DNA from 2 places in the Flavimobilis soli genome. Region 1 is predicted to be linked to the other one. Evidence: predicted binding sites of a transcription regulator. Region 1 holds the regulator's gene; the other holds the start of a gene.
The links. The regulator HrcA, encoded in region 1, represses chaperone genes, less so after heat shock. The targets are predictions, from matches to a motif close to TTNGCACTCGNNNNNNNCGAGTGCNAA.
Positions count from the first base shown of each region.

Region 1 (10,661 bases):
AGTTCGACCTCGACCTCATCTCGACGGCCCCCAACGTCATCTACGAGGTGACGATGGAGGACAAGTCCGTCGTCACGGTGACGAACCCGAGCGAGTTCCCCGGCGGCAAGATCGGCGAGGTCCGTGAGCCCGTCGTCAAGGCGACGATCCTCGCACCGAGCGAGTTCATCGGCGCGATCATGGAGCTCTGCCAGACGAAGCGCGGCGACCTCCAGGGCATGGACTACCTCTCGGCGGACCGCGTCGAGCTGCGCTACTTCCTGCCGCTCGCGGAGATCGTGTTCGACTTCTTCGACCAGCTCAAGTCGAAGACGCGCGGCTACGCGTCGCTCGACTACGACGTCATCGGCGAGCAGGCGGCCGACCTGGTCAAGGTCGACATCCTGCTGCAGGGCGAGCAGGTCGACGCGTTCAGCGCGATCGTGCACAAGGACAAGGCGTACGCGTACGGCGTGATGATGACGGGCAAGCTCAAGGAGCTCATCCCGAGGCAGCAGTTCGAGGTGCCGATCCAGGCAGCCGTCGGCGCGCGCGTCATCGCCCGCGAGACGATCCGCGCGATCCGCAAGGACGTCCTCGCGAAGTGCTACGGCGGTGACATCTCCCGCAAGCGCAAGCTCCTCGAGAAGCAGAAGGAGGGCAAGAAGCGCATGAAGACGATCGGTCGCGTGGACGTCCCCCAGGAGGCGTTCATCGCCGCGCTGTCGTCCGACGCTGCCGACCCGAAGGACAAGGGCAAGAAGTGACGCCTGCCCTGCCGGACGGGGAGCCCGCGCCGCTCGACGGCGCCCTGCCCCGCTGGGCGGGGGGAACGACGCCGGACCGCAGGTTCGGCGTGTACGTGCACGTGCCGTTCTGCACGGTCCGCTGCGGCTACTGCGACTTCAACACGTACACGGCGACCGAGCTGGGCGGCGGTGCGAGCCAGGACTCGTACGCGGACACGGCGCTGCGCGAGATCGCGCTCGGGCGCGGCGTGCTCGAGCGTGCGGGCTTCCCGCGGCGTCCCGTCTCGACGGTGTTCTTCGGCGGGGGCACCCCGACGATCCTCCCGGCGAGCGACCTCGCGCGGATCCTCGACGGGATCCGGGACGCGTGGGGTCTCGAGGAGGGAGCCGAGGTCACGACCGAGGCGAACCCGGACTCGGTCTCGCCGCAGTACCTGCAGACCCTCGCGGATGCCGGCTTCACGCGCGTCTCGTTCGGCATGCAGTCCGCCGTCCCGCACGTGCTCGCGACGCTCGAGCGCACGCACGACCCGGCGCGCATCCCCGACGTCGTCGCGTGGGCGCGCGCTGCGGGCCTCGACGTGTCGCTCGACCTCATCTATGGCACCCCGGGGGAGTCGCTCGACGACTGGCGCACGAGCGTCGAGAGCGCGCTCTCGACGGGGGTCGACCACGTCTCGGCGTACGCGCTCGTCGTCGAGCCGGGGACGAAGATGGCGGTGCAGGTCCGCCGCGGCGAGCTGACGCTGCCTGACGAGGACGACCAGGCGGCGAAGTACGAGCTTGCCGACGACCTGCTGGCTGCCGCTGGCCTGCACTGGTACGAGGTGTCGAACTGGGCGCGCACGCGCGCCGACGGGTCGGTCGCGGCGTGCCGCCACAACCTCGCCTACTGGCGCGGCGACGACTGGTGGGGCGTAGGGCCGGGCGCGCACTCGTACGTCGGCGGCCCTCTCATGGCCGAAGACGGCGCTCGCGTCGACGGGGTGCGCTGGTGGAACGTCAAGCACCCGCGGCGGTACGCCGCGTCGCTCGAGCGGGGCGAGAGCCCTGCCGCGGGGCGCGAGGCGATCGACGCGTCGACCGCGGCGCTCGAGAGGGTCATGCTCGGGGTCCGCCTCGCGGAGGGCCTCGACCTGTCCGTACTGTCCGACGCCGGACGGCGCGCCGTCGCCGGTCACGTCGCCTCGGGTCTGCTCGACGGTCGCGCTGCGGTGCAGGGCCGGGCCCTGCTGACGCGGCAGGGACGGCTCCTCGCGGATGCCGTCGTGCGGGACCTGACCGACTGACAGCGGGTCCTGGTGCGTCGTGCAGCGCACCGCGCCGCGTGCGCTGCTACGGTCCTCCGGACGTACAGCACCGATCAGCGGAGACACGATGAGCGACGGCCTTCCCCCGAACCCGAACGGCAGCGAGGGGGCGCCCGGACCCGGGGAGCCCCAGCAGCCCTACGGCCAGCAGCCGCCCTACGGCCAGCCCTCCGGCGGGCAGGGGCCGTACGGTCAGCAGCCTCCCTACGGCCAGCCCTATGGCCAGCAGCCGCCGTTCGGTCAGCAGCCCTACGGGCAGTTCCCGAGCACGAGCGGGAGCAGCCTCGGCGTCCCGGCCATCGGACCGTTCTCGTTCGGTGAGGGCTTCACCGTGGCGTGGAAGGCGTTCGGGGCGCGAGCGGGGATGTGGCTCGGCCTGATGGCCGTCTGCATCGGCGTCGGCCTGGTCATCTCGACCTTCCTCGGCGGGCCGGTCGACTGGAACGCGAACGTGAACGGCGAGTCGTTCAACGCCGCGAACCTGTTCCCGACCCCCACGTGGGCGGCCACGGCGCTCCTTCGCGACCTGGCCTCGGAGGTCATCGTCGCGATCCTGACGATCAAGCTGACCCAGCACGCCGTCCGGCAGGTCCGCGGCGAGACGGTCACGTTCAGCTCGTTCTTCACGACCGTCAACGCGAACGCGACCCTCATCTCTGCGTTCGTCATCCGGCGGCGACCGTCCTGATCGACCGCACGCCGTTCGTCGCGCCGCTCGCGGGGATCGCGCTGAGCGCCCTGACGTTGTTCGTCGGCGCGTTCGCTGCAGAGCCTGGAGCCGCGGGGATCAGCCCGATCGTGAGTAGCATCCAGCTCTTCGCGCAGCGCCCGGGCGCGGCCCTCGCCACGTTTGCCGGCGGGCTCATCTTCATCATCGGTGGCTTCTTGGCCTGCTGCATCGGTCTCGTCGTCGCGATCCCGCTCGCCGCGCTCTACAGCGCCTACGGGTTCCAGCGGATCCTGGGGCAGCCGATCGCCTAGTTCTGACGGCGGCGCGGACGGGCGGCGGCACCTGGTGCCGCCGCCCGTCGGCGTCCCTGCACGGGTGAACCTCCGCGAAAGGGGCATGTCCCATGGGCATCTGGGCCTTTCGTCACTACGCTGTGGGGCGATGACGTGCGGCATCGCACGATGTCCCGGCGACAGCCGGTAAGTCCTGCCCCGATCTGAGGAGCGAACGAATGTCTGACAGCAACGTCCCGCCGTACCCGGGCGAGGTGCCCGGCCCGGACGGCCAGCCGCCGTACGGCGCTCCGACGCCGCCGCCGGGGCAGCCCGCTCCTGGCCAGCAGCCTTACGGTCAGCAGCCGCCCGCCGGTCAGCCCTACGGCCAGCAGGCGTTCCAGCCAGGTCCTGGTCAGAGCCCGATCGACGTCGGCGCGGCCTTCTCCTACGGCTGGGAGAAGTTCACCAAGAACGTCGGCCCGATCATCCTCGGCGCCCTCGTGTGGGGCGTCGGCATCGGCGTCCTCATCGGCATCTTCTACGCGATGATCATCGGTGGCGCCGCTGCGGCGTCGTCGCTCGACTCGAGCGGGGGCTTCCTCGCGGTCGGCTTCGGCAGCATGGTGCTCTTCTTCGGCGTCTCGCTCGTGCTCGGCATGTTCTTCCAGGCGGCGGCGACGAACGTCGGGCTCGTCGCCACGACGGGCCGACAGATCACCGTCGGTGACTTCTTCTCCGTCCCGAACTTCTCGAAGGCGCTCCTGACGGCGCTCCTGGTCGGCCTCGCCTCCGCGGTGTCGACGGTCGTCGTGGTGGGCCCGCTCGTGGTCGGCTTCTTCGGCATCTTCGCGCTCCACTTCGCGATCGACAAGGGCCTCGGCGCCGTCGACGCGATCAAGGCGAGCGTCGACGTCGCGCTGAAGAACGCTGGTCAGGTGGCGCTCCTCATGCTTCTCGTCTACGTCGCGAACGCCGTGGGCAGCGCGATCTGTGGTGTCGGCCTCATCGTGTCGATGCCCGTCGCGATGATCGCCACCGCGTACTGCTACCGCCGCGTCGTCGGCGAGCAGCCGGTCTGACGCTCAGCGCAAGAGGCCCGGCACCCGTGGGGGTGCCGGGCCTCTCGCGTACCACGGGCTGGGTCAGACGGGCTCGGTCACGAAGTCGATGAGCTCCTCGACTCGACCGAGCAGGGCGGGCTCGAGGTCGGCGTACGAGCGCACCGTGCCGAGGATCCGCTTCCACCCTTGCGCGACGTCGGCCTGGTCGGCGTGCGGCCAGCCGAGCTCCCGCAGGATCCCGGTCTTCCATTCGGTGCCGCGTTCGATGACGGGCCACCGCTCGAGGCCCAGACGCGCCGGGCGGACCGCCTGCCAGACGTCGACGAACGGGTGGCCCAGCACCTTGACGGTGCCGTCGGGCACGAGGCGCAGCGCCTCGTCGGCGAGGCGGCGCTCCTTCGAGCCGGGCACGAGGTGGTCGACGAGCACGCCGACCCGACGCTCGCGGCTGGGCCGGAACTCGCGCAGGGCGTCCGCCAGGTTGTCGACCCCGTCGAGCAGCTCGACGACGACGCCCTCGACGCGCAGGTCGTCGCCCCAGACACGCTCGACGAGCTCGGCGTCGTGCTTGCCCTCGACCCAGATGCGCGAGCCGCGCGCCACACGTGCGCGGGCGTCGCGGACGACCGTCGAGCCCGACGCCGTGCGCGTCGGGGCGGCGGGCGCGCTCTTGACGGGTGGCGTGAGCACGACCGGCTCGCCGTCGATCCAGAAGCCCGGGCCGAGGGGGAACGTGCGCGTGCGGCCCGCACGGTCCTCGAGCTCGACGACGTGCTGGCCGCCGGACTTCTCGACGCGGACGACCGCGCCGACCCAGCCGGTCATGACCTCTTCGACGACCGTCCCGCGCTCGGCGGGGACGGGACGGGAGACGGGGCGGCGGCGGTGGTGGTCCGCGCCGCCGGACAGGACGTCGGAGCCGTATCGATCGTGCACGCGGTCACCTTACCCGCGGGTGCTGGCCGGTTCCGGGCCGGTGCGGCGGTGTCCGAGACTTCGCGGACAGCGTGACGCAGACCGCGGCCCTGCAGCCCGCCGGACCGTTAGGATTGGCACTCGAAGGCCGGGAGTGCGAACAGCGGGCACGCCCGGCGACGGACGGGCACGACGGAGGAGGCGGCGCAGGTATGAGCACAGAGCGCAGGCTCGACGTGCTGCGTGCGATCGTCGAGGACTACGTGACGACGCGCGAGCCCGTGGGCTCGAAGCTTCTCGCCGAGCGGCACCACCTCGGGGTGTCGCCCGCGACCATCCGCAACGACATGGCCGCGCTCGAGGAGGAGGGGCTGATCGCCCAGCCCCACACGTCCGCGGGCCGCGTGCCGACCGACCGCGGCTACCGGCTCTTCGTCGACAAGCTCGCCGAGGTCAAGCCGCTCTCGCGACCCGAGCGCCGTGCGATCTCGACGTTCCTCGACCAGGCCGTCGACCTCGACGACGTGATCTTCCGGGCGTCGCGCCTCCTCGCGCACCTCACCCAGCAGGTCGCCGTCGTGCAGTACCCGTCGCTGCGGCGGTCGGGGCTGCGCCACCTCGAGCTCGTGCCCGTCCCCGGGGACCGGCTCCTCGTCGTCATCATCACGGACACCGGCCGCGTCGAGCAGCGCACGCTCGCCCTGAGCGCGGGCGTCGACGAGGCGCTCATCGCCATCGTCCGGGGTCGCCTCAACGCGGCCGTGCTCGGACGCCGCCTTCCCGAGATCCGGGAGGCGCTGCCGGGTCTCCTCGACGAGTTCGAGGAGTCGCAGCGCCCGCTCGTCCAGGAGATCTTCGACCTCCTGGCGGACACCCTCGCGGAGGAGACCGAGGAGCGCATCGTGCTCTCGGGCACCGCGAACCTCGCGCGCAGCGACGCCGGCCTCGAGCACTCGTTGCGCCCCGTCCTCGAGGCGCTCGAGGAGGAGGTCGTCCTGCTCGGCCTGCTCACCGACATGGCCGAGGACTCGCACGGCGTCGCCGTGCGCATCGGGCACGAGACCCAGCACGCGGGCCTCTCCGTCACCTCTGTCGTCAGTACCGGTTACGGTACTGAGGGTGACTCGGTCGCGCTGCTCGGCTCGATCGGCCCGACCCGGATGGACTACCCGGGGACGATCGCCTCGGTGCGCGCGGTCGCCCGCTATCTCACACGCATCCTCGCCACCTGAGCGGACGCGCCCGCCCTGCGGGCCCGCGCCACCCTCGACCCACCACCAGGAAGCAGCTTCGTGACGGACTACTACGAGATCCTCGGCGTCCCGCGTGACGCGACCCAGGACCAGATCAAGAAGGCATACCGCAAGCTCGCACGCGAGCTGCACCCGGACGTCGCCGGGGCGGACGCCGAGGAGCGGTTCAAGGACGTCACGCGCGCCTACGAGGTCCTCGGCAGCCCCGACAAGCGCCAGTCGTACGACATGGGCACCGACCCGTCGGCACCTGGTGGTGGCCAGGGCGGCGCCTTCGGCTTCCAGGACATCTTCGAGACGTTCTTCGGCGGCGGACAGGCCCAGCGCGGTCCCGTGCCGCGCTCGCGTCGCGGCCAGGACGCGCTCGTCCGCCTCGACATCGACCTCGCGGAGGCGACCTTCGGCACGCGCCGCGAGCTGCCGATCGACACGGCCGTCGTCTGCTCCACCTGTGGCGGCTCCTGCTGCCGCCCCGGCACGTCCGTGCGCACCTGCGAGGTGTGCGGCGGCCGCGGCTCGGTGCAGCGCGTCGCGCGGTCCTTCCTCGGCCAGGTCATGACGACCGCGCCGTGCTCGGCCTGCCAGGGCCACGGCACGACCGTGCCCGAGCCCTGCCCCGACTGCGCCGGCGAGGGCCGCGTGCGCAGCCGCCGCACGCTCGTCGTCGAGGTGCCCGCCGGCGTCGACACGGGCACCCGCATCAAGATGACCGGCCAGGGCGAGGCCGGCCCCGCCGGTGGCCCGGCCGGCGACATCTACGTCGAGATCCGCGAGAAGCGCCACGAGCGCTTCATCCGCCGGGGCGACGACCTGCACTGCACGCTCGAGATCCCGATGACTGCGGCCGCCCTCGGCACCACGATCGAGCTCGAGACCCTCGACGGCGTCCAGGAGGTCGTGTGCCCGCCCGGCACGCAGCCCGGTGACACCGTCACGCTGCGCAACCTCGGCGTCGGCCACCTCCACGTCGGCGGGCGCGGCGACCTCGAGGTCCACGTCGACGTCGTCGTCCCGACCGGTCTCGACGAGGAGCAGGCCGAGCTGCTGCGTCGTCTCGCCGCCCTGCGCGGCGAGGAGAAGCCGGAGGCCAAGGTCTCCGCTGCGCACCCCGGTGTCTTCCAGCGGCTGCGCGAGAAGATCGCAGGCCGCTGACCGCACGCGACGTGAGAGGGTGCGCAGATGAGCGCTCCGGTGTTCCTGGCTGAGTCCGCCAGGCTCGAGAAGTACCCCGTCGGTTCGGTCTACGTCCTCGACGGCCCCGAGGGCCGGCACGCGGGCGTCGTCCAGCGTCGCCGCCCCGGCGAGCAGATCGACGTGGTCGACGGCGAGGGCCTGCGCCTGCGCTGCACGATCCGCGACGTTCACGACTCGCAGGTGACGCTCGAGGTCGACGAGGTGTGCCGCGACCGCGACCCTGTCCCGCACCTCGTGCTCGTCCAGGCGCTCGCCAAGGGCGACCGGGACGAGCTCGCGATCGAGGCCGCGACCGAGGTGGGCGTCGACGGCGTCATCCCGTGGCAGGCCTCGCGGTCGATCGTCGTGTGGCGCGGCGACCGCGCGGCGCGCTCGCGCGCCCGCTGGGTCGCGACCGTCCGCACCGCGACGAAGCAGGCGCGCCGCGCGCGCATCCCCGAGGTCGAGGAGGCGCTGACGACGTCGCGCCTCGCCGCGCGCACGGCCGAGGTCGTCGCGGGCGGGGGAGCGGTGCTCGTCCTCCACGAGGAGGCGACGACGCCGATCTCGGCGGCCGCGCTCCCGGGACCTGGCGCGGACGCCCAGGTTCTCGTCGTCGTCGGGCCTGAGGGCGGTATCTCCGCCGAGGAGCTCGCGGAGCTCACGGACGCGGGCGCACAGCCCGTGCTCCTCGGTCCGCACGTCCTGCGCACCTCGACCGCGGGTCCCGTCGCGCTCGCGCTCCTCGCGGACCGGCTGGGCTTCTGGGGCGGTCGCTGAACCGCGTCAGCCGAGGTTGACCACGGCGACGACCGTGCCGACGAGGAGACCGACCACGGCGACGACGCCGAGGACGATGCCGACGAACGCCAGCGGCGTCATCCCTCCGGTCGGGACGAGCGTCGCGTCACGGACGTCGGCCACGTTGACGTAGACGGGCACGGGCGTGCCCTCGCGCCAGCGGATCGTGGCAAGCCCTCCCGCGCTGATCGGGCCGCGGGCGCGCCCCAGAGCCCACGTACCGTCCGGCAGCGGGTACTGGAACTCCCACACCGGCGTGCGTGAGTACGACGCCTGGCGGACGATGACGCCGGTGACCTGGACCCGCTGTGGCTTGCCCATCAGACGTGCCCTGCTCCGAGACGCGGCGCCAACCCCGAGATCGTCCGCATCACTTGACGTCGATCGTCGCGGAGACGAGGTTGAGCGGCTCGCCGTCCATCGCGGACGCCTCGAAGACCGCGATCGTCCAGCTGCCGGTCTCGAGGTCGACCGTGGTCTCGAACGGGCCGACCTCACCGTTCGCACCGGTCATCGTGCTGCCTTGCTGCGCGGGCTCCTCGAAGGAGCCGTCCGCGGGGTACACGACCCAGCTGAGGTTCCCCTCGAACGCCGTCGCCTCGCCCGCGATCGTGACGGTGGGTCCGGTGACGACGGCGCCGTCGAGCGGGCTTGTCAGGACGGTCGTGCCGTTGGTCGCGGGCTCCGCAGCGGTGGGCTCGGGCGTGGCCTCCTCGGGAGCGCGAGTGGTGGTCGCGGGCGCCGAGCTCGCGGCAGCAGACGTCGTCGGAGCGGTCGCCGCGGGCGTCCCCTCGTCGGCGCACGCCGCGAGCGAGCCGGCGAGCAGCGCGAGGACGAGCGCGGACCGGGCGGTCGAGCGGGACATGGTGCCTCCTGAGGTTGGACCGACGTGACGGTGGACCCACTCTGCCAGCAGCGCGTCGTCCCCGGGCGGTCGACACGGCAGGGCGTCGGTAGACTGCTCGTGACCAGGACGTACCAGCGCGGAGGACGACGGCTCAGGCCGGCCCATGCCAGAGACCACAGCACCAGCAGGACCGGGACGCCCCGACGACGCAGCGCCCGCCCGCACGCGCCAGCGCGCCGGCGCCCGGCTCGAGCACCGGATCGTCGTCCCGCCCCAGGTCGACATGGTCGCCCTCCTCGGCCCGCAGGACGGCGTCCTCAAGGCGATCGAGGACGGCTTCGAACGCGTCGACGTGCACGCGCGCGGCAACCAGATCACCGTGAGCGGCCCGGCGGGCGACGTGGCGCTCGCTGTCCGCCTCGTCGACGAGCTCCTCGAGCTCGCGGAGGCCGGGACCCCCCTCAGCCCGGAGGTCGTGTCGCGGTCCGTCGCGATGCTCGCCTCGCAGGGCGCGCCGCGTCCAGCCGAGGTGCTCAGCCAGGACATCGTGTCGAACCGTGGCCGGACGATCCGACCCAAGACGCTCGGTCAGAAGCGCTACGTCGACGCGATCGGGTCGTCGACCATCACGTTCGGCATCGGCCCTGCAGGCACGGGCAAGACCTACCTCGCGATGGCGACCGCCGTGCAGGCGCTGCAGGCGAAGAAGGTCAGCAGGCTCGTGCTGACCCGGCCCGCGGTCGAGGCGGGGGAGCGGCTCGGGTTCCTGCCCGGCACGCTCACCGACAAGATCGACCCGTACCTGCGCCCGCTGTACGACGCGCTGCACGACATGATCGACCCCGAGTCGATCCCGCGGCTCATGGAGTCCGGCACGATCGAGGTCGCGCCACTCGCCTACATGCGCGGTCGCACGCTCAACGACGCGTTCATCATCCTCGACGAGGCGCAGAACACGACGCCCGACCAGATGAAGATGTTCCTCACGCGCCTCGGCTTCGGCTCGACGATGGTCGTCACGGGCGACATCACGCAGGTCGACCTGCCCGGCGGTGTGCGCTCGGGCCTGCGCGTCGTCGAGGACGTGCTCAGCGGCGTCGACGACGTGGAGTTCTGCCACCTCACGAGCGAGGACGTCGTCCGCCACCGGCTCGTCGGCGAGATCATCGAGGCGTACGCCCGGTGGGACGTCGAGAAGCAGGCCACGCAGTCCACCTCTCGGCCGTCCGGCCGACCAGCACGCACCCGCCCGGAGAGCCAGGAGAGGCACGCATGACGATCGAGGTCAACAACGAGTCGGGCTTCGAGGTCGACGAGGCGGAGTTCGCCGCGCTCGCACGCTATGTCCTCGACGCGATGCACCTGCACCCGCAGACGGAGCTGTCGATCCTCATGGTCGGCACCGACGTCATGACGGAGCTGCACGTGCAGTGGATGGACGAGCCCGGCCCGACCGACGTCCTGTCGTTCCCGATGGACGAGCTGCGGCCCGGCCGCGAGGACGACGTGACGCCCGCGGGTCTCCTCGGCGACGTCGTGCTGTGCCCCGAGGTCGCCGCGCAGCAGGCCAAGGCGGCGGGCCACTCGACGGTCGAGGAGATGCTCCTGCTGACGACGCACGGCATCCT
Region 1 covers NZ_PDJH01000001.1:35,029-45,689, forward strand. The annotation lists gene lepA (translation elongation factor 4) at 1-746, shown strand, start outside; gene hemW (radical SAM family heme chaperone HemW) at 743-2,017, shown strand; gene ATL41_RS00155 (hypothetical protein) at 2,106-2,726, shown strand; gene ATL41_RS00160 (hypothetical protein) at 2,837-3,019, shown strand; gene ATL41_RS00165 (DUF2189 domain-containing protein) at 3,220-4,062, shown strand; gene ATL41_RS00170 (DUF3097 domain-containing protein) at 4,126-4,980, opposite strand; gene hrcA (heat-inducible transcriptional repressor HrcA) at 5,172-6,191, shown strand; gene dnaJ (molecular chaperone DnaJ) at 6,252-7,364, shown strand; gene ATL41_RS00185 (16S rRNA (uracil(1498)-N(3))-methyltransferase) at 7,392-8,165, shown strand; gene ATL41_RS00190 (hypothetical protein) at 8,172-8,507, opposite strand; gene ATL41_RS00195 (Gmad2 immunoglobulin-like domain-containing protein) at 8,557-9,051, opposite strand; gene ATL41_RS00200 (PhoH family protein) at 9,197-10,309, shown strand; gene ybeY (rRNA maturation RNase YbeY) at 10,306-10,661, shown strand, end outside.

Region 2 (20,868 bases), 2.4 Mb from region 1:
ACCCTGCCCGAGGTGCGTCAGGGCGACGAGGACCCGGCCGACGAGCGCGGCGTCGGTGACCTCGACCCCGCGCAGCGCCACCTGCTCGACGCCGTCACGAGCGGCCGCCACGTCTTCGTCGACGCGCCCGCCGGCGCAGACGTGCCCGGGACCGTCGCCGCCGTCGTCGCGGACGCCGCCGCCTCCGGCCGCTCCGTCCTCTACGTGCCGGGCCACCGCCGCGCTGCCGAGCAGGTCGTCGCCCGCATGGAGAGCCTCGGTCTGTCCGACCTCCTCATGGACATCGAGCCGTCGCCCACCTGGCGCGCGGGCGTCTCCCGCCGCCTGCTCGCCGCGATGACGCTCGAGCCGCCGTACATCGACCGGCACGCGCTCGGCCGCCTGCGCGCCGACCTGATCGACACCCGCCGCCGCCTCGCCGGCTACATCGAGTCGCTGCACCTCGTGCGGCGTCCGTGGGGCGTCTCGGCGTACGACGTCCTCCAGGCGCTCGCCCGACTGACCGCCGCGCGCCCGTCGCCGTCGACCCACGTGCGCCTGTCGCCCGCGACGACCGCCGCGCTGACCGACGACGTGCGCCAGGACGCGATCGACACGCTCATCCGCGTCTCCGAGCTCGGCGCCTTCACGATCCGCCCGACGTCGACCCCCTGGTACGGCGCGGACCTCGTCGACGACGAGGCCGCCCGCGACGCGTACGCGCGCGCCGACCGCCTCGCGAACGACCTGCTCCCGCGCCTCGACGCGCAGATCGAGCAGGTCCGCGCGTCGTCCGGGCTCGTCGAGCCGACGTCGCTGCGCGCCTGGGGGGAGCAGCTCGCGATGATCGCGGGCCTGCGCACGACGCTCGACGTCTTCCAGCCGATCATCTTCGAGCGGACCGCTGCCGACCTCGTCGCGGCGACCGCGACGCCCAAGTGGCGCGCGATGAACGCCCCCGAGATGACCGGCCGCCAGCGCCGCCGTCTCGCCAAGCAGGCGAAGGACATGCTTCGCCCGGGCACCCGGGTCGACGACCTGCACGGGGCGCTCGTCCAGGTCCAGGCCCAGCGCGAGCAGTGGACGGCTATGTGCCCGGGTGGCGGCTGGCCGCGCCTGCCCGAGGGGCTCGCCGTGATCGAGGCGACCTACCGGGAGGTCCTCGAGGACGTCGAGGCGCTCGAGCCTGTCCTCGCGTCGACGCCTGCGGGCGGTGGCCTCCTCGACATGCCGATCGCCGCGCTCGTCGAGCGCACGGAGCGCCTCGCAGCAGACCGCGCGGCGCTCGACACGCTTCCCGAGCGCACGGCGCTCCTGCGCGACCTGCGCGCCGCGGGCCTGTCCGCGCTCGTCGACGACCTGCGCGACCGCCACGTCTCGACGGGCCTCGTCGGCCCCGAGCTCGAGCTCGCCTGGTGGTCCTCGGTCTTCGAGGAGATCCTGCGCCAGGACGTCGCGCTCGCGGCGTACGACGGCGCGGCGCTCGAGGCGCTCGCCGCTCGCTTCCGCGAGCTCGACCGCGCGCACGTCGCCGCGCTGCCCGGCCCCGTCCTGACCGCTGCGATCGGCGAGGCGACCCTCGCGATGCGCAAGCACCCCGAGGACACCGAGGAGCTCTTCGCCGAGCTGCTCGAGGGCCGCTTCACGGGTCTGCGCGACACGACCTCCCGCTACGGCCACCTGCTGCGCTCGCTGCGCCCCGTCACGGTCGCGTCGCCGACGCTCGTGCCGCACATCCTGCCGCCGACCAGGACGGTCGACCTCGTCATCCTCGACGCGGTCCAGCACCTCCCCGCCGAGCTGCTCGTCCCCGCGATCGCGCGCGCACGCCAGGTCGTCGTCATCGGCGACGCCCGTTCCGCGTCCGGCGCGGCGGTCCGCGACCTCGCACGCGTCCTGCCGACCGTGCCCCTGCGCGCGCAGGTCTCGTCGCGGGACCAGGAGCTCGTCGAGTTCCTCACGAAGCACGGCTACGGCGACGTGCTGCGGCCGACCCCGCTGCCCGTCTCGCGGGATCTCATCGACTTCCAGACGGTCGACGCGTCCGGCATGCCCGACGCGACGACCGGCACGGTGCAGACGACGCAGGGCGAGGTCGAGCGGGTCGTCGAGCTCGCGATCGAGCACGCGCTCGTCCGCCCCGAGGAGTCGCTCGCGATCATCACGCTGAGCGAGCTGCACGCAGACCGCGTCCGCGAGGCGCTCCTCGGCGAGGTGCGCCGCAACCCGGCGCTGTCCTCGTTCTTCGACCCGGCCGCGCACGAGCCGGTCGTGATCGCGGACCTCTCCGCGGTCGCTGGCCTCTCGCGCGACGCCGTCATCATGTCGGTCGGCTTCGGTCGCACGCCGCACGGCCGCGTCCTGCACCGCTTCGGTGCCGTGTCCGAGCCTGCAGGCGAGGCGATGCTGCTCGACGCGCTCGGCGTCTCGCGCGCGCGCCTGACCGTCGTCTCGTGCTTCGGCTACGAGGACCTCGACCCGGAGCGTCTGCGCACCCCCGGTGCGCGCCTGCTGGGCGACCTCCTCGAGTTCGTCGAGCGCCGCGCTGCCCAGGGCCCGCGCTCGATGCTCGCGGACGGCATGGAGACGGACCTCAACCCGGACCGTCTCGTGATCGACCTCGCCGAGCGCCTGTGGCGTGCCGGCCTCATGGTCGAGACGGACTTCGGCATGCGCGGCGGGGAGCGGATCCCGCTCGTCGTCGGGCACCCCGACCTCCCGGACCGCATGCTCGTCGCCGTCCTGACCGACGACGCCGCGTACGTCGCGGAGCCGTCCGTGCGCGTGCGTGACCGCCAGCGGGCCGAGCGCCTCGAGGCGCTCGGGTGGACGGTCGTCCAGGTGTGGTCGGCTGCAGCCTTCCTGGACCCTGTCAAGGAGGCGAGCCGCATCCGGCAGGTCGTGCTCGACGTGGCCGCGAGCATGTTCGAGCAGCCGATGTTCGGCGGCCGCGAGGCCGCGAACGTCCCCGTGACGCTGCCGGCGGTCGTCGACCCGATCGAGCTCGAGAGGCCGGTCGAGCCGGTCGCTGGCGAGGCGTCGGGCGACGTCGTCGTCGAGGACGCTCCGTGCGTCGCAGACGTGGCCGTCGGCGCGGCTCCTGTGGACGACGTGGCCGCGCCTGCCGTCGCCGAGCCCGTGGTCGCGCCGCGCGACGACGCACCCGAGCAGCCCGTCCGGCCGGTCGACGGCGTCGTGACGCCGTCGTTCGCAGCCGCGATCTCGGGGGAGACGCCCCGCGCGAACCCGTACGCACCCGGATGGGGCGCGCCCGCCTGGGCGCCCGTCTCGGGTGAGACGGCGGCGGACGTGTCGAGCGTCGCTTCCGCGCACGAGACCGGCGTCGCGCAGTCGACGCTGTCCTCCGGCTCAGCGCGCTCGAGCGTGTCCGGCGTGAGCGCCGCGACCGCGGCCTCGGCCGCCTCGACGGCCGAGGAGGCGCACGTCGCGCCCGCTGCGGCGGCCGACGTCGTGTCACCCGGCTCGGCGTCCGAAGTCGTCGAGGGCGCGCGCCACACCGGGCCCGAGTCCGTCATGCAGGGCGGCTTCGCGATGGTGGGCGGGGTGCAGGTCGACCTCGTCACCGCCGCCTCCGACACGACCGTCGAGTCCGTGCGTGCTCCGCGCCCCGACGTCCAGCCCGGCCTGCCGATCAACGCCTACGGCGACAACGAGATCGACGAGCTCGCCGCGTGGATCCGCTCGGACGGCATCGAGCGCGACGCCGAGCAGCTCGCGGGTGCGCTGCGCGCGGAGCTCGGGGTCGTGCGTCGGTCGAACCGTGTGGACGCGGCCGTCAACGCGGCTGTGCGCCGCGCGCTCGAGGGCTGAGCGCGGGCCCGGACCCTGTCTCGGCGGCCGTCCAGCCGCCGGCACCGGCTGCCCGGGCGCAGGCGGGAAGGGCATCGCCCGCCTGGGATGATGGTGGCGTGAGCCAGCACGATCCCCGCCCCGACCAGCCCGCGCCCGACCAGCCCGACGTTCCTGCGGCCGCCGAGGCCGCAGCCGGGGCGCCGCAGGGCGGAGCGACGGTGACGGACGCCGGTGCGGCGGCTCCCCGCCGCAAGCACCGGCGTGTCGTGCGCCGCGGCACCGAGACGGCGGAGGTGTCGGGGATCAGCGCTGACGAGCGGGGCGAGGGGTGGTCCGAGGGGCCTGCCCGTGAGAACGACGACGCGCACCTCCTGCGCGACCTGCCACCCCACTGGGGCGGCGCAGGCTACCGCGACTGACGGGAAGGCAGCAGACGGAGACGAGGAGAGAGCCGGTCCCACGGGACCGGCTCTCTCCTCGTCTGTGCTGTGCTGCGGTGCGGGGAGGACGTCAGAGCGTCGGGGTCGTCCCCGGGGCTTCGCTCGTGGCGCCGCCGTTCTGCTGCTTGAGCAGGTCGCGGATCTCCTGGAGCAGCAGGATCTCCTCGGACGGGGCTGCGGGCTCCGAGACCTCACCACGCTTGCGGGCCTGCGCGAGCTTGTTGATCGGCAGGATGATCACGAAGTAGATGACGGCCGCGACGATGAGAAAGTTGATCACCGCGTTCAGCACGAGGCCGGGCCGGAACACCGAGTCGTTGATCGTGAATGCACCGACCGACGACAGGTCCGGAGCCGCGAAGAACGCCGCGATGAGCGGGTTGATCACACCCTCCTGGATCTTCGCGACGATGTCCGAGAACGCGGTGCCGACGATCACGGCGACTGCCAGCTCGATCACGTTGCCGCGGAGGATGAACTCCTTGAAGCCGTTCAAGGTCTCCTTCATGCGTCGTCTCCCTCGGGGACTTGTCCGTATGTGGCGCGCCCTCGTGGACGCCGTCTCGTCAGCATCATTGCACGATGACCGCGCCGACGTAGCCCGAGAGCGAGGCGTCCACGAGTGCGAGACCCTCGTCAGGCCGCACCGCGACGAGGACGGTCGTCCGCGCGCTGCTCGCAGCAGGGGAGCCACCCAGGAGGCCGCCGTCTGAGGCGGTCTCCTGGTCGTCGCGCGACGGCAGCACGAGCGCGCCACGCGCGACGACACGGGTCTCATCGTCGCCGTCCGTGCTGCGGCCGCGCACGAGGTTGACCCGGTCGCCTGGCTTGAGCGCGGCTGCGACGGCCGGGTCGGTCAGCGTGACCGGGACGACGACGTCCCCGTCGCGCGCGAGCCCTTGGGCGGGGGAGCTCGCGAGCATCGAGGGGCACAGGAGCGTCCCGGCGGGCAGCGCGACGACGAGGGTCTCGTCCTCGATCTCGCCGGGCGTCGTCACGGCGCAGGCCGGCCCGAGGTGCGTCGGCAGCCGGGCGATCGTCAGCGCGAGCGGCTCGCCCGGCGCGGTGTCCCGGGCGAGGGCGACCACCGGGCGGGTGGGCGCGTGCGGGGTGCGCACGGCCGCGACGACCGCGACCGTCGTCGCGGCGAGCGCGAGGCACGTCGCGACGACGCGCCAGCGCCAGAGGTGGGTGCGCAGGCGTTGTCTGCGGCGGGCGGCCGCGGCGCGGTCAGAGTGCGCGCGGCCGGGGTGTGCGGTTCTGTCGGATCCGGGCGTCGGGAGCGGAGGCATGCCGGGACGCTAGGTCTGCCACGCTGCGGCCGACCCGCCGACAGGAGGACATGCGGAGGGGGCTCTCCGACGGTCGCCCTGTGGGCAGCCGCCGGCGCCCGCCGGTCAGGACGCCGCGGGCGCCGAGGACGAACCGCCGGACGACTTCGACGGGGACGCGGGGACCGAGCTCTTCGAGCCCGAGCGCGAGTCGGTGCGGTAGAAGCCTGACCCCTTGAAGGTCACGCCGACCGTGCTGAAGATCTTGCGCAGGCGACCCGAGCACTCCGGGCACACCGTCAGGGCGTCGTCGCTGAACGACTGCTGGATGTCGAAGCTGTGACCGCACGCGGTGCAGGTGTACGCGTAGGTGGGCACTGGCGGAACTCCTCAAGGACGGCGACGTGACGTGCTCCGAGCGGGATGTGGGCGAGTACCGTCCGGCGCGGCGCCGACCGGTCGGCCGCCCTTGGCACTCCAGCTCTCCGAGTGCTGATTCTAACGCGCTGTGCCCGCGCCCGGTCTGACGGCTTCCTCACACCTCGTCCAGCCTCTCGGGCTAGGCTCGGCCTGTGCCTCGTCGTGCCCGCCTCCTTCGTCGTTCCCTCATCGTCGTCTCCGCGCTCGTCGTGATCGTCCTGGTCGCCGCGAGCGTGATCGTCGTCGGCGCGGTGCGCCGACCCTTCCCGTCCGCGTCGGGAGAGGTGCCGATCGCCGGGCTCCAGGCGGAGGTGACCGTCGAGCGAGGGCCGCAGGGCGTCCCGCAGATCACCGCGACGTCGAGCGCCGACCTCTTCCGCGCGCAGGGCTACGTCCACGCGCAGGACCGCTTCTTCGAGATGGACTACCGCCGCCACGTGACTGCGGGCCGCCTCGCCGAGCTCGTCGGGGACAACCCCGACGCGATCGCCGCCGACCGTGTCGTGCGCACGTTCGGGTGGCGCCGGGTCGCCGAGCAGGAGTGGGCGCTCCTCGACGAGGCGACGCGCGCCAACCTCACCGCCTACGCGGCGGGCGTGAACGACTACCTCGCCGGGCGCGGCACGTCGTCGATCGCGGTCGAGTACACGGTCCTCGGCATGCAGGTGAAAGTCACGGCTCCCGAGCCGTGGGACCCGATCGACTCGGTCGCGTGGCTCAAGGCGATGGCGTGGGACCTGCGCGGCAACTACGACGACGAGCTCGACCGCGCGGCGACGTACGGGATCGTCGGCGACGTCGAGCAGGTCGAGCAGCTCTTCCCGCGCTACGCGCGCACCGGCAACGCCCCGATCCTCGACCGCAAGGAGCTCACCGAGCAGCGCAAGGCCCGCGCGGCGGGCGAGGGGGAGGCCAGCGGCAGCACGGGCGCGCGCACGACCGCCGACGCGCAGGACGACGTGCCGTGGGGCGACGCGTCTCTGCAGGACGCCGTCGAGACGGCCGCGGCCGCGCTCGCGGCCGTCCCGCAGACCGTCGCGCGCGGCGAGGGCACGGGCTCGAACTCGTGGGTCGTCTCGGGCGACCTCACGGCGACCGGCAAGCCTCTCCTCGCGAACGACCCCCACCTCGGCCTCGCTGCGCCGAGCATCTGGCACCAGGTGGGCCTGCGCTGCGCTCCCGTGTCCGACGCATGCCCGTACGACGTCTCCGGCTTCTCCTTCGCAGGCTTCCCCGGCGTGATCATCGGGCACAACGCGTCCCTCGCGTGGGGCCTGACAAACCTCGGCGCCGACGTCACCGACTTCTTCATCGAGGCGATCAAGGACGACACGTACCTGCGCGACGGCGAGTGGGAACCGCTCACCCTGCGCGAGGAGACCATCAAGGTCAACGGCGGGGACGACGTCGTCATCACCGTCCGCGGCACGGTGCACGGCCCGGTCGTCTCGGGCGAGCTGGGCGACGTGGTCGGCGCGCTGCGCACCCCCACGGGCACCGCGCCGGGCACGGGGCAGACGTACGGCGTCGCGCTCTCGTGGACTGCGCTCACCCCCGGCCGGACCGCTGACGCGGTGTTCGCGCTCAACCGCGCCGAGACCGCCGCGGACGTCGCCGCGGCTGCCGCGCTCTTCGCGGTGCCCTCGCAGAACATCGTCTTCGCGACGACCGACGGTCACATCGGCTACCAGGCCCCTGGCCTGATCCCCGTTCGCGCGAACGTCCCCGGGACGTCCGCGTCCGACGGCACCTGGCCGCGACCGGGCTGGGACTCGCGCTACGACTGGACCGGGTTCGTCGACGCCGAGGACATGCCCGCCGTCCTCGACCCTGCCGAGGGGTTCATCGTCGCGGCGAACCAGGCAGTCACCGAACGCGGTGTCGAGCCGTACCTCACCTCCGACTGGGACTACGGCTACCGGTCAGAGCGGATCCGCGCGCTCATCAAGGGCCAGGTCGAGTCCGGGTCGCCCGTCACGGTGGACGCGATGGCGGCGCTCCAGTCCGACGTGTGGAGCCCGTACGCGCACCTGCTGGTGCCAGCGCTGCTCGACGTCGAGCTCGAGCCTGGCTTCCTCTCCGAGGGGCAGGACCTCCTGCGGGACTGGGACTACGAGATGGACGCCGACTCCGCCGGCGCCGCCTACTTCGCGGCCGTGTGGTCGCACCTCCTCGAGAAGACCTTCGGAGACGACCTGCCCGCGTCGATGCAGTCGTCCGGCGGCAGCCGGTGGCTCGCCGTCGTCGACGAGCTCATGGCGGACCCGACGTCGAAGTGGTGGGACGACCGCCGGACGGTCAACGTCGTCGAGACGCGCGACGAGATCCTCAAGGAGGCTCTCGAGGGCGCCCGCCTCGAGCTGACGACGACGCTCGGCAAGAACCCGTCCGAGTGGCAGTGGGGGCGTCTGCACCAGCTCCGCCTCGCGCACCCGGTGCTCGGCGGCGACAGCGTGCCCGCTCCCGTGCGCATGCTCGTCAACCCCGGTGCTGAGCAGCTTTCGGGCGGCTCGTCGATCGTCAACGCGACGTCGTGGGACGCCTCCGCGCGGCACGAGGTCACCGGGGCGCGAGACTTCTCGGTGACGGCGGGTCCGTCGATGCGCATGGTCGTCGACCTCGCCGACCTCGACGCGTCACGCTGGGTCGTCGTCACCGGCGTCTCGGGTCACCCGGGGCACACGCACTACGCCGACCAGCTCGGCGCGTGGGTGCGCGGGGAGACGTTCGCGTGGCCGTTCTCCCCGGAGGCGACGACGGCCGCGGCGCGGGCGACGCTCGTGCTCGAGCCGACCGAGTAGCCGCCGCCGGCGCCTCGGCTCGACCGAGTGCCGCCGCGGGCGGCTCGGGCCGTCAGACCTGCGACGTCGCGGGGATCGACATCCAGCCCGACGGAGTCACGACCGCGTCGACCGGCACGTCGTGAGGCTCGTGGGGGATGGGGCGCTGCGCGGCGTCGTAGATCTCTTCCGGGAAGACCATCGCGACGACGGGCGCCTCCGGGCGCTTGTGGCTCAGCGCGCGGTCATACCAGCCGCCGCCCTGACCGAGGCGCATACCCGTCGTGTCGACGGCGAGCGCGGGCGCGATCACGACGTCGGCCTCCTCGAGCGCCTCCGGGCCGTGCGCCTCCGTACCGGGCTCCGGCGGACGGCCGGGGGCGCGCTCCTGCAGGTCGTCGGTACCCGCGTAGGGCGCCCAGCCCCGCTCGAGGCCCGCACCGAGGACGGGCAGCAGGATGCGCACGCCGCGCTCTGCGAGCCGCTCGATGAGCGGCAGCGTCCCGGGCTCGTGCGGGCGCGACACGTACGCCGCGACGCACCTCGCGCTCGCGAGCTGCTCGCTCGAGACGAGGACGTCGGCGAACGCCTCAGCCGCCTCCTGACGGAGCCTCGCCGACCGCTGCTGGCGGTTCGCACGGACAGCAGCCCTGAGCACGTTCTTCGCATCCTCGATCTCGAGAGCCGCGTGGATCGGGTAGGGCTGTGTCGCTCCGTTCATGGGCCCAGTGTCTCAAAGTTCTGTGCGCCGCCCGTCATCTGCGCAGACGCGGGACCGCGGCTACGCTCTCGTCATGGCGATCACCAAGGCAGTCATCCCCGCAGCAGGACTCGGCACCCGCTTCCTCCCGGCGACCAAGAGCACGCCGAAGGAGATGCTCCCCATCGTGGACAAGCCGGCGATCCAGTACGTCGTCGAGGAGGCCGTCGCGGCTGGCCTCGAGGACGTCCTGTTCATCACCGGTCGCTCCAAGCGCAGCCTCGAGGACCACTTCGACGGCGTCCCCGAGCTCGAGGCGAACCTCGAGGCCAAGGGCGACGAAGACCGTCTCGAGGCAGTCAAGGAGTCGACGAATCTCGCCGACATCCACTTCGTCCGTCAGGGCGAGCCGCTCGGCCTCGGCCACGCGGTCCTGCGCGCCAAGCACCACGTCGGCAACGAGCCGTTCGCGGTGCTCCTCGGTGACGACCTCATCGACGCGCGCGACCCGATCCTTCCCGTGATGACCGCGGTCGCCGAGCGCACGGGGGGTTCCGTCGTCGCGCTCCTCGAGGTCGACCCGGCGCAGATCTCGCTCTACGGCTGCGCAGCCGTCTCTCCGGTCGCCGAGGTCGGCGACGGGCTCGAGGTCGAGGCCTCCGACGTCGTCCGGATCGACGCTCTCGTCGAGAAGCCCGCGGCCGAGGACGCGCCGAGCAACCTCGCGATCATCGGCCGCTACGTCCTGAGCCCTGCCGTCTTCGAGGTGCTCGAGCGCACGAAGCCCGGCCGCGGCGGCGAGATCCAGCTGACCGACGCTCTCGCGGAGCTCGCGAGCACGCCCGCCGAGCAGGGCGGCGGCGTGTACGGCGTCGTCTTCCGGGGCCGGCGCTACGATACGGGCGACCGCCTCGACTACCTCAAGGCCGTGGTTCAGCTCGCGTGCGACCGTGAGGACCTGGGCGGTGACTTCCGTGACTGGCTCGAGGGCTATGTGAGGACGCTGCAGCCGTGATGCGATCGTGAGACCGGTCCAGACCCACCTCTCCGAGGCGCTCGCTGCGCTGCGCCCGGTCCCGCCGCTCGACGTCGTGCTCGCTGATGCAGCGGGCTGCATCCTCGCCGAGGACGTCCTCGCCCCTGCGGACGTACCAGCGCGCGATGTCGCGCTCCACGACGGCTACGCGGTGCGGCACGACGACGTCTACGGGGCCGCGGACGGCGGAGCGGTCACGCTCCCCGTCGTCCAGGACGTGTGGTCCGGTGCGGTCGAACCCGTGCGCCTCGTGCCCGGGCAGGCGATCCGTGTGAGCACGGGTGTGCCCGTGCCGCTCGGCGCGGACACGGTCCTCCCGCTCGAGGTGACGGACCGCGGCACGGCCACCGTGCGCGTGCTGCGCCCGACGCCTGCGGGCGCGGGCGTGCGCCACGCGGCGGCCGACGTCGTGGCGGGCCAGGTCGCGATCGGGGCGGGCGTGCGGCTCGGCGCCCGCCAGATCTCGCTCGCGGCGGCCCTCGGCCGCCAGCGGCTGCGCGTGCACCCGCGGCCGCGAGTCGTCATCCTCCCCGTCGGCTCCGAGCTGATCGAGCCGGGCCGCCGGGGTGACGGCGTCTACAACGCCAACGGCCAGGCGCTCGCGATCGCCGTCCAGGACGCGGGTGCCGTCGCGATCCCCGTCGCCGCGGTCTCGGACGACCGCGCGACGCTGCGCGAGATGATCGAGGACCAGCTCGTGCGCGCGGACCTGCTCATCACGACGGGCGGTCTGTCCGAGGGCACGCACGACACGCTCAAGGACGTGCTCGGTCCCCTCGGTACGGTGCGGTTCGACCACGTCGCCGTCAGCCCCGGCCGGCACCAGGGCTTCGGGATGCTCGGCGAGGGGGACGACCAGGTCCCGATCTTCGCGCTGCCCGGCCAGCCGGTCGCGGCGCAGATCTCCTACGAGGTGTTCGTGCGGCCCGCCCTGCGCGCGATGGCCGGGAAGGCCGACCTGTTCCGCCCGTCGGTCGCTGCGTACGCCGACGTCGCGTGGAGCAGCCCGGCGGACGTGCGCCAGTTCGTGCCCGCGCACCTCGTCGGCAGCCCCGACGAGGGCTACCGCGTCACCCCGGTCGGTGACCCGGCGACGATCGACCAGCTCTCTCTGTCGGCCCTGTCCGACGCGAACGCGCTCGCGGTGGTCCCGGAGCAGCAGACGTTCGTCCAGCTCGGCGAGCGCGTGAACTGCCTGGTCCTCGAGGGATGACCGTCGGCTGGCCCGTGGTCCTGCGGGACGACACCCCGGCGGGCAGCGTCGTCCTGCGCCCGCTGCGCCGTGCCGACGCGCAACGCTGGACCGAGCTGCGGGTGCGCAACGCCGCGTGGCTCACGCCGTGGGACGCGACCACACCGGAGGGGCACTCGTCGCCGCCTGGGACGTTCGCGTCGTACGTGTCCGCGCTGCGCCGCCTGGCCCGCTCGGGCACGACCCTGCCGTTCGGCCTGGAGCTCGACGGCGAGCTCGTCGGGCAGCTCACGGTCTCGTCGATCACCTACGGGTCGCTGTGCTCGGCGAGCATCGGCTACTGGATCGCGCAGGAGGCTGCGGGCCGCGGTGCCGTGCCGACCGCCGTCGCCCTCGCCGTCGACCACTGCTTCTCCGCGCTGCAGCTGCACAGGATCGAGATCAACATCCGTCCCGAGAACGCGCCGAGCCTGCGCGTCGTCGAGAAGCTCGGCTTCCGGGACGAGGGCGTGCGCGAGCGGTACCTCCACATCCAGGGGCGGTGGTGCGACCACCGCACGTTCGCGCTCACCTCCGAGGAAGTTCCGGGTGGCCTCCTCGCCCGGTGGCAGGCCGCCCGCGAGGGGCGTTAATCACAACCGTGTAAGACACGCCGTGCCGCGTGCACGGCCACCCGAGCGCGCTCGCATACCGTCAGAACGGTGGAACCAATTCCAGGCGGGGCCGGGATCCTGGCCCTGGTCGGGTTGTGGGTCGCCTACCTGCTCCCGCAGCGGACGCGTCATCGCGACCAGCTGCTCGAGGCCAGGTCCGACGACCGCTTCTCGGGCTCGATGCGGATCCTCGCGGTCGCACGACCGGCTCGCGCCCTCGGGGACGAGAACCGGGAGTGCCGGCCGGGACAGACGAAGCACGACCAGCTGCTCACGGGTTCGATGCCCACGGTCAGCGCAGGACAGATCACCGGACGCGCGAAGGGAGCGCAGGACATGGACCGACCCACCACGGGTGCGCAGCGCACGGTGTCGCCTGCCGGGCGTACCCGACCTGTGTCCGCGCGACCCATGACGCCTCGCAGCAGCGACGCCGCCCGCGAGGCCGCAGCGCAGCGCGCCCGCCGTGCCGCGATCGCCGAGCAGCGAGCTGCCGCAGCGAAGCGCCGGCTCGCCCTGACCCTCACGCTCCTGTCCGCGTCGGCGATCGCCTGGACGGCGGTCTCCGCGTTCACGATCCCCGTCGTGATCCCGTCCGTGCTGACCGCGATGCTCGCGGGCGTGCTCGTGCTCGGTCGCCGCGCGGTCGTCGCCGGTCGCCGCGCGGACGCTGCCGCGGCCGCGCAGGCCCGCTCCGGTGCCGCACCCGCGAAGACGCGTCCGTCGGTCACCGGACGAGCGGTCCACGCGAGCGACGTGAGCACCCAGATGATCTCCTCGGACGCGGTGCGCGCGGTCGTCGCGCAGAGCTTTGAGGAAGCGCAGAGCTCCGAGGAAGCGCAGAGCACCGAGAAGGCCGTGACCGTCGAGTCGACGGCGTCCGAGCCGGTGGCGTCCGGGGCAGAGGTTGCGGTCTCGGAGGCCGAGGAGTCGGCTCCCGCGGCGAAGGCCACCGAGGCCACGCCGGCCCCTGCGACCGTGGTCGAGGAGGGCGGCGAGCTCGCTGGCTTCTCGCTCCCGCGCCCCACCTACACGATGAAGGCCGCAGCCCCGCGCCGCGAGCCTGCCCCGCTCGACGACGCCGACGTGACGACGCCCAGCAACGCGTCCGAGCGTGCGAGCAGCGCGAGCGCCTCGAGCGCGGAGGAGTCGGAGGCCGTCTCGACCGAGGGTCTCGGTCTCGACCTCGACGCGATCCTCGCCCGGAGGCGCGCCTCCGGCGAGTGACTCGCGGCTGTCTCGGCCGCCCCGGCGGGGAGGCTCTGACAGCGCGACACGGATGTGCAAACCACGCGGTGCAGGTGCTAACCTAGGTATCGCTTCACGGGGCTATGGCGCAGTTGGTAGCGCGCTTCGTTCGCATCGAAGAGGTCAGGAGTTCGAATCTCCTTAGCTCCACCGGAAGCCCAGAGGGACCGTCTCACCGAGACGGTCCCTCTGGCGTTTCACCAGCCTTTCGGCGCGCCGTGCCAGGTCAGAGGCGGTGCGCCCGCGCGACCGCCGCGTTGCGGACCTCGCCCGCGTGCGTCGTCAGACCCGCCTGCAGGCCCGCGAGCAGCGCTGCGCGGCGCGGGTGCACGTCCCACGTAGGGCCGGTGCTCTCGGCGATCGCGGCCCCGACGTTCGCGAGCTCGTGGAGGTAGGGCAGCGTCGCGTTCGTGAGCGCCCGCGTCGACGTCACCGGAACCGCGCCCGGCATGTTGGTGACCGCGTAGACGGTCGTCCCGTGGACACGGTAGGTCGGCGACTCGTGGGTCGTCGGACGCGAGACCTCCGAGCAGCCGCCCTGGTCGATCGCGACGTCGACGAGCACCGAGCCCGGGCGCATGCGCGCCACCAGGTCCTCCGAGACGAGGTGCGGCGCACGCGCGCCGGGCACGAGGACCGCCCCGATCACGAGGTCGGCGTCGAGGAGGAGCGGCTCGATCTCCCACGGGTTCGACATCGCTGTGCGCACCTGGCCCGAGTGCTCGGCGTCGATCGCGCGAAGCACGGCGGGGGACACGTCGACGACGCACACGTCGGCGCGCATGCCCGCCGCGACCTGCGTCGCGTTGCGTCCGACGGTGCCGCCGCCGAGCACGACGACCTTGGCGGGCGGGGTGCCCGGCACGCCTCCCATGAGCGTGCCGCGTCCGCGCGGCCGCATGAGCTCGACGGCACCGACCTGGGCGGCGATGCGTCCCGCGACCTCGCTCATCGGGGCGAGCAGCGGCAGCGAGCCGTCCGGCGCCGAGACCGTCTCGTAGGCGACCGCGGTGACGCCGTTGTCGATCAGGGCGCGCGTCCCCGCGAGGTCCGCGGCGGAGTGCAGGTACGTGAACAGGAGCAGGCCGTCACGCATGAGCGGGTACTCCTGGGGCAGCGGTTCCTTGACCTTGCAGATCATGTCGGCCTGCTCCCAGACCGCGGCGGCGTCGTCGACGACGGTCGCGCCTGCGGCGCGGTACTCGTCGTCGGAGAGCGCTGAGCCGGCACCGGCGCCGGACTGGACCACCACCTGGTGGCCGGCGCCCGTGAGCGAGTGGACGCCAGCCGGCGTCACGGCGACGCGGTACTCGTGGACCTTGATCTCGGTCGGGACTCCGATGCGCACGTCTGGCCTCCGCTGCAGGAACCGCTCTTGCACTCACGGTAGACCTGCGCGCACGCGCGCGGGCGGTCAGGCGGGTCGGTCCGGCTGGGGGAGATGCGGCGGCGGACGGGCCCCGCGAGCGCGAGCGGCCTCGAGGGCGTGGCCCCGCGGGAGACGAGCAGAAGTCGCGCGGGGACGACGGAGGGCGGGGCGCGTGTCGCGCCCCGCCCTCGTGAGGTGGCTCGGGAGGCTCAGGCCTCCTGGCGAGCGTTGGGGTCGCCGATCGCGGACCCCTTGAACTGGCTCTCGTAGAGCGCGTGGTAGACGCCGCGGCGCTCGAGGAGCTCGGCGTGCGTGCCCTGCTCGACGATCGCCCCGTGCTCCATGACGAGGATCGTGTGCGCGTCACGGATGGTCGAGAGGCGGTGCGCGATGACGAACGACGTGCGGTCGGACCGCAGCGCCGCCATCGCGTGCTGCACGAGCAGCTCGGTGCGCGTGTCGACCGACGACGTCGCCTCGTCGAGGATGAGCAGCGACGGCTGAGCGATGAACGCGCGCGCGATCGTGATGAGCTGGCGCTCGCCCGCCGACACGCTCCCGCCTTCCGCGTCGATCACAGTGTCGTAGCCGTCGGGGAGCTGCCGCACGAAGCGGTCGACCATCGTCGCCTTCGCCGCCTCGACGACCTCCTCGTCGGTCGCGTCCAGGCGGCCGTAGCGGATGTTCTCCCGGATGGTGCCCTCGAACAGCCACGCGTCCTGGAGCACCATGCCCGTGCGGCCGCGCAGCTCGTCGCGCGAGAGGTCGCGGATGTCGACGCCGTCGACCAGGATCCGACCGCCGCCGAGCTCGTAGAAGCGCATGACGAGGTTGACGAGCGTCGTCTTGCCCGCGCCCGTGTGCCCGACGATCGCGACCGTCTGCCCCGGCTCGACCGTGAAGGACAGGCCTTCGATGAGCGGCTCCTCCGGGTCGTAGCTGAAGGACACGTCCTCGAAGACGACGCGGCCGTTCGCGGTCTCGGGGAGCGTGGCACGCACGTCCTCCGGCTCCTGCTCGTCGGCGTCGAGCAGCTCGAACGTGCGCTCCGCGGAGGCGACGCCGGACTGCAGCATGTTGGCGATCGACGCCATCTCGCTCACGGGCTGCGTGAACTCGCGCGAGTACTGGATGAACGCCGTCGCGTCGCCGAGCGTGATGCTGCCGGAGGCGACCCGCAGCCCGCCCGCCACCGCGACGAGCACGTACGACAGGTAGGAGATGAAGGTCATCGCGGGCATGATCATCCCGGAGACGAACTGCGCCCCGAACGACGCGGAGAACAGCTTGTCGTTGCGGTTGTCGAACTCCTCGAGCATCTCCTCGCCGCGGCCGTACGCCCGGATGAGCTCGAGGCCCGAGTAGGACTCCTCGACGTGCCCGTTGAGCGCGCCGGTGTTCTTCCACTGCGCGGCGAAGAGCTTCTGGGACCGCACGCCGATCACACCCGCGACGATGCCCGAGAGCGGCAGCGCCACGAGCGCGATGAGCGCGAGCTGCCAGGAGACGACGAACATCATCACCGTGATGCCGAGGACGGTCATGAGCGACGAGACGAGCTGGGAGAACGCCTGCTGCAGGGCCGCCTGGATGTTGTCGACGTCGTTCGTCACGCGGGACATGAGGTCCCCGCGCTGGCGCGTGTCGAAGTAGCTCAGCGGGAGCCGGTTGAGCTTGCGCTCGATGTCCTCGCGGAGCCGGAACACGACGCGCATGACGAGGCGGTTGAGCAGGAACCCGTTCGCCCACATGAGCACGGACGCGACGACGTACATCCCGAGCACGAGGACGATCAGCTCGGCGAGCCGGCTGAAGTCGATGCCCTGTCCGGGGATCACGTCGGTCGCGGCGAGCATGTCGGCCTGGCGGGCCTCCCCGGCGGCGCGGAGCTCCTCGACGAGGACGTCCTTCGGCACGCCCGCGGGCAAGGACTTCCCGAGGAAGCCGTTGAAGATGACGTCCATCGCGCGACCGAGGATGCGCGGCGCGATCACGGTGAGCACGACGGACGCGACGACGAGCACCATGACGACGCTCATGAGGAACTTCTCGGGGGCGAGGAGCCCGACGAGCCGCTTGGCGGACGGCCAGAAGTGCTTGGCCTTCTTGGCGGGCGGCCCGTCGCCGAACATGCCGCCGTCGGCCTCGCCGGGCTGGAACTCGATCTCGTCCTGGACTGCGACGTCCTCGTCAGCCATCAGGCCACCTCCTCCGCGCTCATCTGGGACTCGACGATCTCGCGGTACGTCTCGTTGCTCTCGAGGAGCTGTTCGTGGGTGCCGGTGCCGACAACCTTGCCGCCGTCGAGGACGACGATCTGGTCGGCGGACCGGATCGTGGCGATGCGCTGCGCGACGATGATCACGGTCGTGCCGGTGTCCGCGGTCGCCTCGGCGAGCGACTCCCGGAGCCGGGCGTCGGTCGTGACGTCGAGCGCGGAGAACGAGTCGTCGAACAGCAGGACGCGCGGCCTGCCGACGAGCGCTCGCGCGATGCAGAGCCGCTGACGCTGCCCGCCGGAGACGTTCGTGCCGCCCTGGGCGACGTTCTCGTCGAGCACGTCCGACTTCTCACGGACGAAGTCCTCGGCCTGGGCGACGCGGAGCGCCTCCCACAGCTCGTCCTCCGTCGCGTCGGGCTTGCCGAAGCGGAGGTTCGAGGCGATCGTCCCCGAGAACAGGTAGGGCTTCTGCGGGACGTAGCCGATGAGCGTCGCGAGCTGTTCGCGGGACAGGTCCTGGACCGGGGTGCCGCCGATCGCGACGGTGCCCGACTGTGCGTCGAACAGGCGCGGGACCAGCGAGAGCAGCGTCGACTTGCCGGAACCGGTGGACCCGACGATCGCCGTCGTGCGGCCCTGCGGGGCGACGAACGACACGTGGTCGAGCACCGGCAGCTCGGCGCCGGGATAGCCGAAGGTCACGTCGCGCAGCTCGACCTCCCCGCTCGACGGGGTGGGGGCGCTGCCGGTCGCGACGACCATCGTCGGGTCCGTGCCGAGGAGCTCCTGGACGCGCTCGGCGGAGACCGCGGCGCGCGGGATCATCATGACCATGAAGACGCCCATCATGACGGCGACCAGGATCTGCAGCAGGTACTGGAGGAACGCCGTCAGCGCGCCGACCTCGATCAGACCCGAGTCGACGCGGTGGCCGCCGAACCACAGCACCGCGGCCGTCGCGAGGTGCAGGATCATCATGATCACGGGGAACATCAGGACGAACAGGTTGCCGACGCGCACCGAGACGTCCGTGAGCCTGAGGTTCGCCTCGCGGTACCGCTCGGACTCGAAGCCCTCCCGCACGAAGGCACGGATGACGCGGATGCCGACGATCTGCTCGCGCAGCACCCCGTTGATCCCGTCGATGCGCTCCTGCATCACGCGGAACAGCGGGAGCAGCTTGACGACGAGAGCCGTGACGACGACGAACAGGAGCGGCACGGACACCCACACGAGCCAGGAGAGGCCCGGATCCTCGCGCAGCGCCATGACGATCCCACCGGCGCACATGATGGGCGTCGAGACCATGAAGTTGAGCGTCATCAGCACGAGCATCTGCACCTGCTGGACGTCGTTCGTGTTGCGCGTGATGAGGGTCGCGGTGCCGAACCGGCTCACGTCGAGCGTCCCGAGCGAGTCGACCTTGCGGAAGACGTCGCGGCGCATGTCGCGGCCCACGGCCATCGCGGCGCGCGCGCCGAAGTAGATGCCGGCGATCGCGGCGGCGACCTGCAGCAGGCAGACGAGGAGCATGCGCACTCCCGTCGACCAGATGAAGTCGGTGTCGCCCTGAGCGACGCCCTGGTCGATGATCCGCGCGTTGAGGCTCGGCAGGTAGAGCGACGCGATCGTCGCGATCGACTGGAGCACGACGACGGCCGCGACCCAGGCTTTGTAGGGGCGCAGGTACGCCAGCGTGAGACGGAGCAGGGACACGAGGGGCCTCCGACGGGTGCGGGTGGGCTTTTCAAGCGGCATGGAAAGGCTACCTACGAGCGTGTCACGACCGCCTGACATTTATCCCGGGCCCAGGTCTCGGCCTGGGTTGTTCGCCCCGGTGCGGACAGGCGGACCACGCCGGAGGCAGGGGAGCGCTCGGTGCGCGTCAGACCCAGCCGGGCAGCCACATGTGCGAGCGCCAGAACCACGTCGGCACGGGCATCGCGGTCCAGATCGGGTAGAAGTACAGCGAGACCACGCCGATCGCGACCGCGACCCAGACGGCCGTGCGCCGCACGGTGACCCGGCGCGACGGTCGGCCCTCGGACCACTCCCACGCGACCACGAAGACGTACGTGAGCGCGAGGTACACGAACGGCGCGAAGGCGATCGAGTAGAAGGTGAAGATCGTGCGGTGCGCGTAGCCGAGCCACGGCACCCAGCCGGCGACGAGGCCGACGAGCACCGCCGTCGCGCGCCAGTCCTTCCGGCGCACGAGGAGGACGACCGTCGCGGCGACGGCGAGCGCGCCGAGCCACCACACGAGGGGGTTGCCGAGCGACGTGATCGCCTGCGTGCACTCGTCCCAGCCGCACGTGCCCCCCGAAGGGATCGCCTCGCCGCGGACCTGGTCCTCGTAGTAGAAGGACGTCGGCCGCCACTGCACGATCCAGCCGAGCGGGTGGGCCTGGTACGGGTGGGGCGACGTGAGCCCGTTGTGGAAGTCCCACATCCGCGAGTGGTACTCGAGCAACGAGCGCCAGCTCTCGGGGAGCCACTGGACGCCCTGCCCGGGGTTGTCCTGCGCCCAGTGGCGCATGTAGGACGACGGGCTGCGGAACCAGCCGGCCCAGGAGGCGAGGTAGGTCGCGACCGCGATCGGCACCATCGTCAGCGCGGCCGGGATCGCGTCCCGGAGGAGCGTGCCGATCGGCCAGCCCGTCACGCCGACGGCGCGGCGCGCCGACGCGTCCCACAGGACGACGAGGACGCAGTACGCCGCGAGGAAGTACATGCCGGACCACTTGGTCCCGATGCACAGGCCGAGGGCGAGCGCGGCCGCGAGCCGGTACCAGCGCACGCCCAGCCACGGGCCGTACCGGCCCAACGGCTGGTTCGCGTCGAGCAGCGCCGCCGCCCGCGCGGCGAGCCGCCGCCGCGAGTCGAAGCGGTCCGCGACGATCAGCGCGAACGCCACGACCGCCCAGAACATCACGAAGCTGTCGAGCAGGCCCGTGCGCGCGTGCACGATGCCCACGCCGTCGACCGCGAACAGACCGCCGGCGACGACGCCGGCGAGCGTCGAGGAGAAGAGGCGGCGCGCGACGCGCGCGACCAGGAACACCGCGACCACGCCGACGACCGCGGTCGCCAGCCGCCACGCCCACGGGTTCTGCGAGCCGCCGATGCGCAGGCCGAGCGCGATCATCCACTTGCCGATCGGCGGGTGGACGACGTAGTCGGCCTTGTCGAGCCAGATGTCCTGGTCGCCCGCCTCGAACAGGGCGTTCGGGTCCTCGGGCCACTCGGCGTCGAAGCCCGCGACGAGGAGCGTGTACCCCTGCTTGACGTAGTACGTCTCGTCGAAGACGAGCGTCCCCGGCCGGCCGAGGTGCCAGAAGCGCAGCACGGCCGCGACGACCGCGACGAGGGCCGGGCCGAGCCAGCCCCACAGCCGGTCGGACGCCGTCGTGCCGAGGCGCAGCGCGCGCTCGCCGAGGAGGACGGCGAGGAGCCGCTCGTGCGTGGACCGGGGATCCTCCGGCGCGTCAGGGACGGGGTCCCACGCGGGGGAAGGGGCGGCTGCGCTCACGGACGCCATCGTAGGGGAGGGGCCGACGCCGTGGCAGGCTTGGCGCATGACCGGTTCCCTCGTCCTCGCGGCCACCCCGATCGGCGACGTCGAGGACGCCTCGCCGCGGCTGCGCCGCCTCCTCGTCGAGGCGGAGGTCGTCGCGGCCGAGGACACGCGCAGGCTGCTCGCCCTCGCGGCGCGCCTCGACCTCAGGGTCGCGGGCCGGATCGTC
Region 2 covers NZ_PDJH01000001.1:2,427,076-2,447,943, forward strand. The annotation lists gene ATL41_RS13205 (hypothetical protein) at 1-3,810, shown strand, start outside; gene ATL41_RS11025 (hypothetical protein) at 3,909-4,211, shown strand; gene mscL (large conductance mechanosensitive channel protein MscL) at 4,303-4,740, opposite strand; gene ATL41_RS11035 (CpaB family protein) at 4,805-5,524, opposite strand; gene ATL41_RS11040 (FmdB family zinc ribbon protein) at 5,630-5,881, opposite strand; gene ATL41_RS11045 (penicillin acylase family protein) at 6,076-8,724, shown strand; gene ATL41_RS11050 (5-formyltetrahydrofolate cyclo-ligase) at 8,777-9,424, opposite strand; gene galU (UTP--glucose-1-phosphate uridylyltransferase GalU) at 9,498-10,418, shown strand; gene ATL41_RS11060 (molybdopterin molybdotransferase MoeA) at 10,426-11,652, shown strand; gene ATL41_RS11065 (GNAT family N-acetyltransferase) at 11,649-12,263, shown strand; gene ATL41_RS11070 (hypothetical protein) at 12,333-13,511, shown strand; tRNA gene ATL41_RS11075 (tRNA-Ala) at 13,610-13,682, shown strand; gene ald (alanine dehydrogenase) at 13,759-14,880, opposite strand; gene ATL41_RS11085 (ABC transporter ATP-binding protein) at 15,111-17,099, opposite strand; gene ATL41_RS11090 (ABC transporter ATP-binding protein) at 17,099-18,838, opposite strand; gene ATL41_RS11095 (dolichyl-phosphate-mannose--protein mannosyltransferase) at 19,008-20,663, opposite strand; gene rsmI (16S rRNA (cytidine(1402)-2'-O)-methyltransferase) at 20,701-20,868, shown strand, end outside.
Region 2: the regulator HrcA is predicted to act here: its motif matches at 5,973-5,999, upstream of ATL41_RS11040 (FmdB family zinc ribbon protein).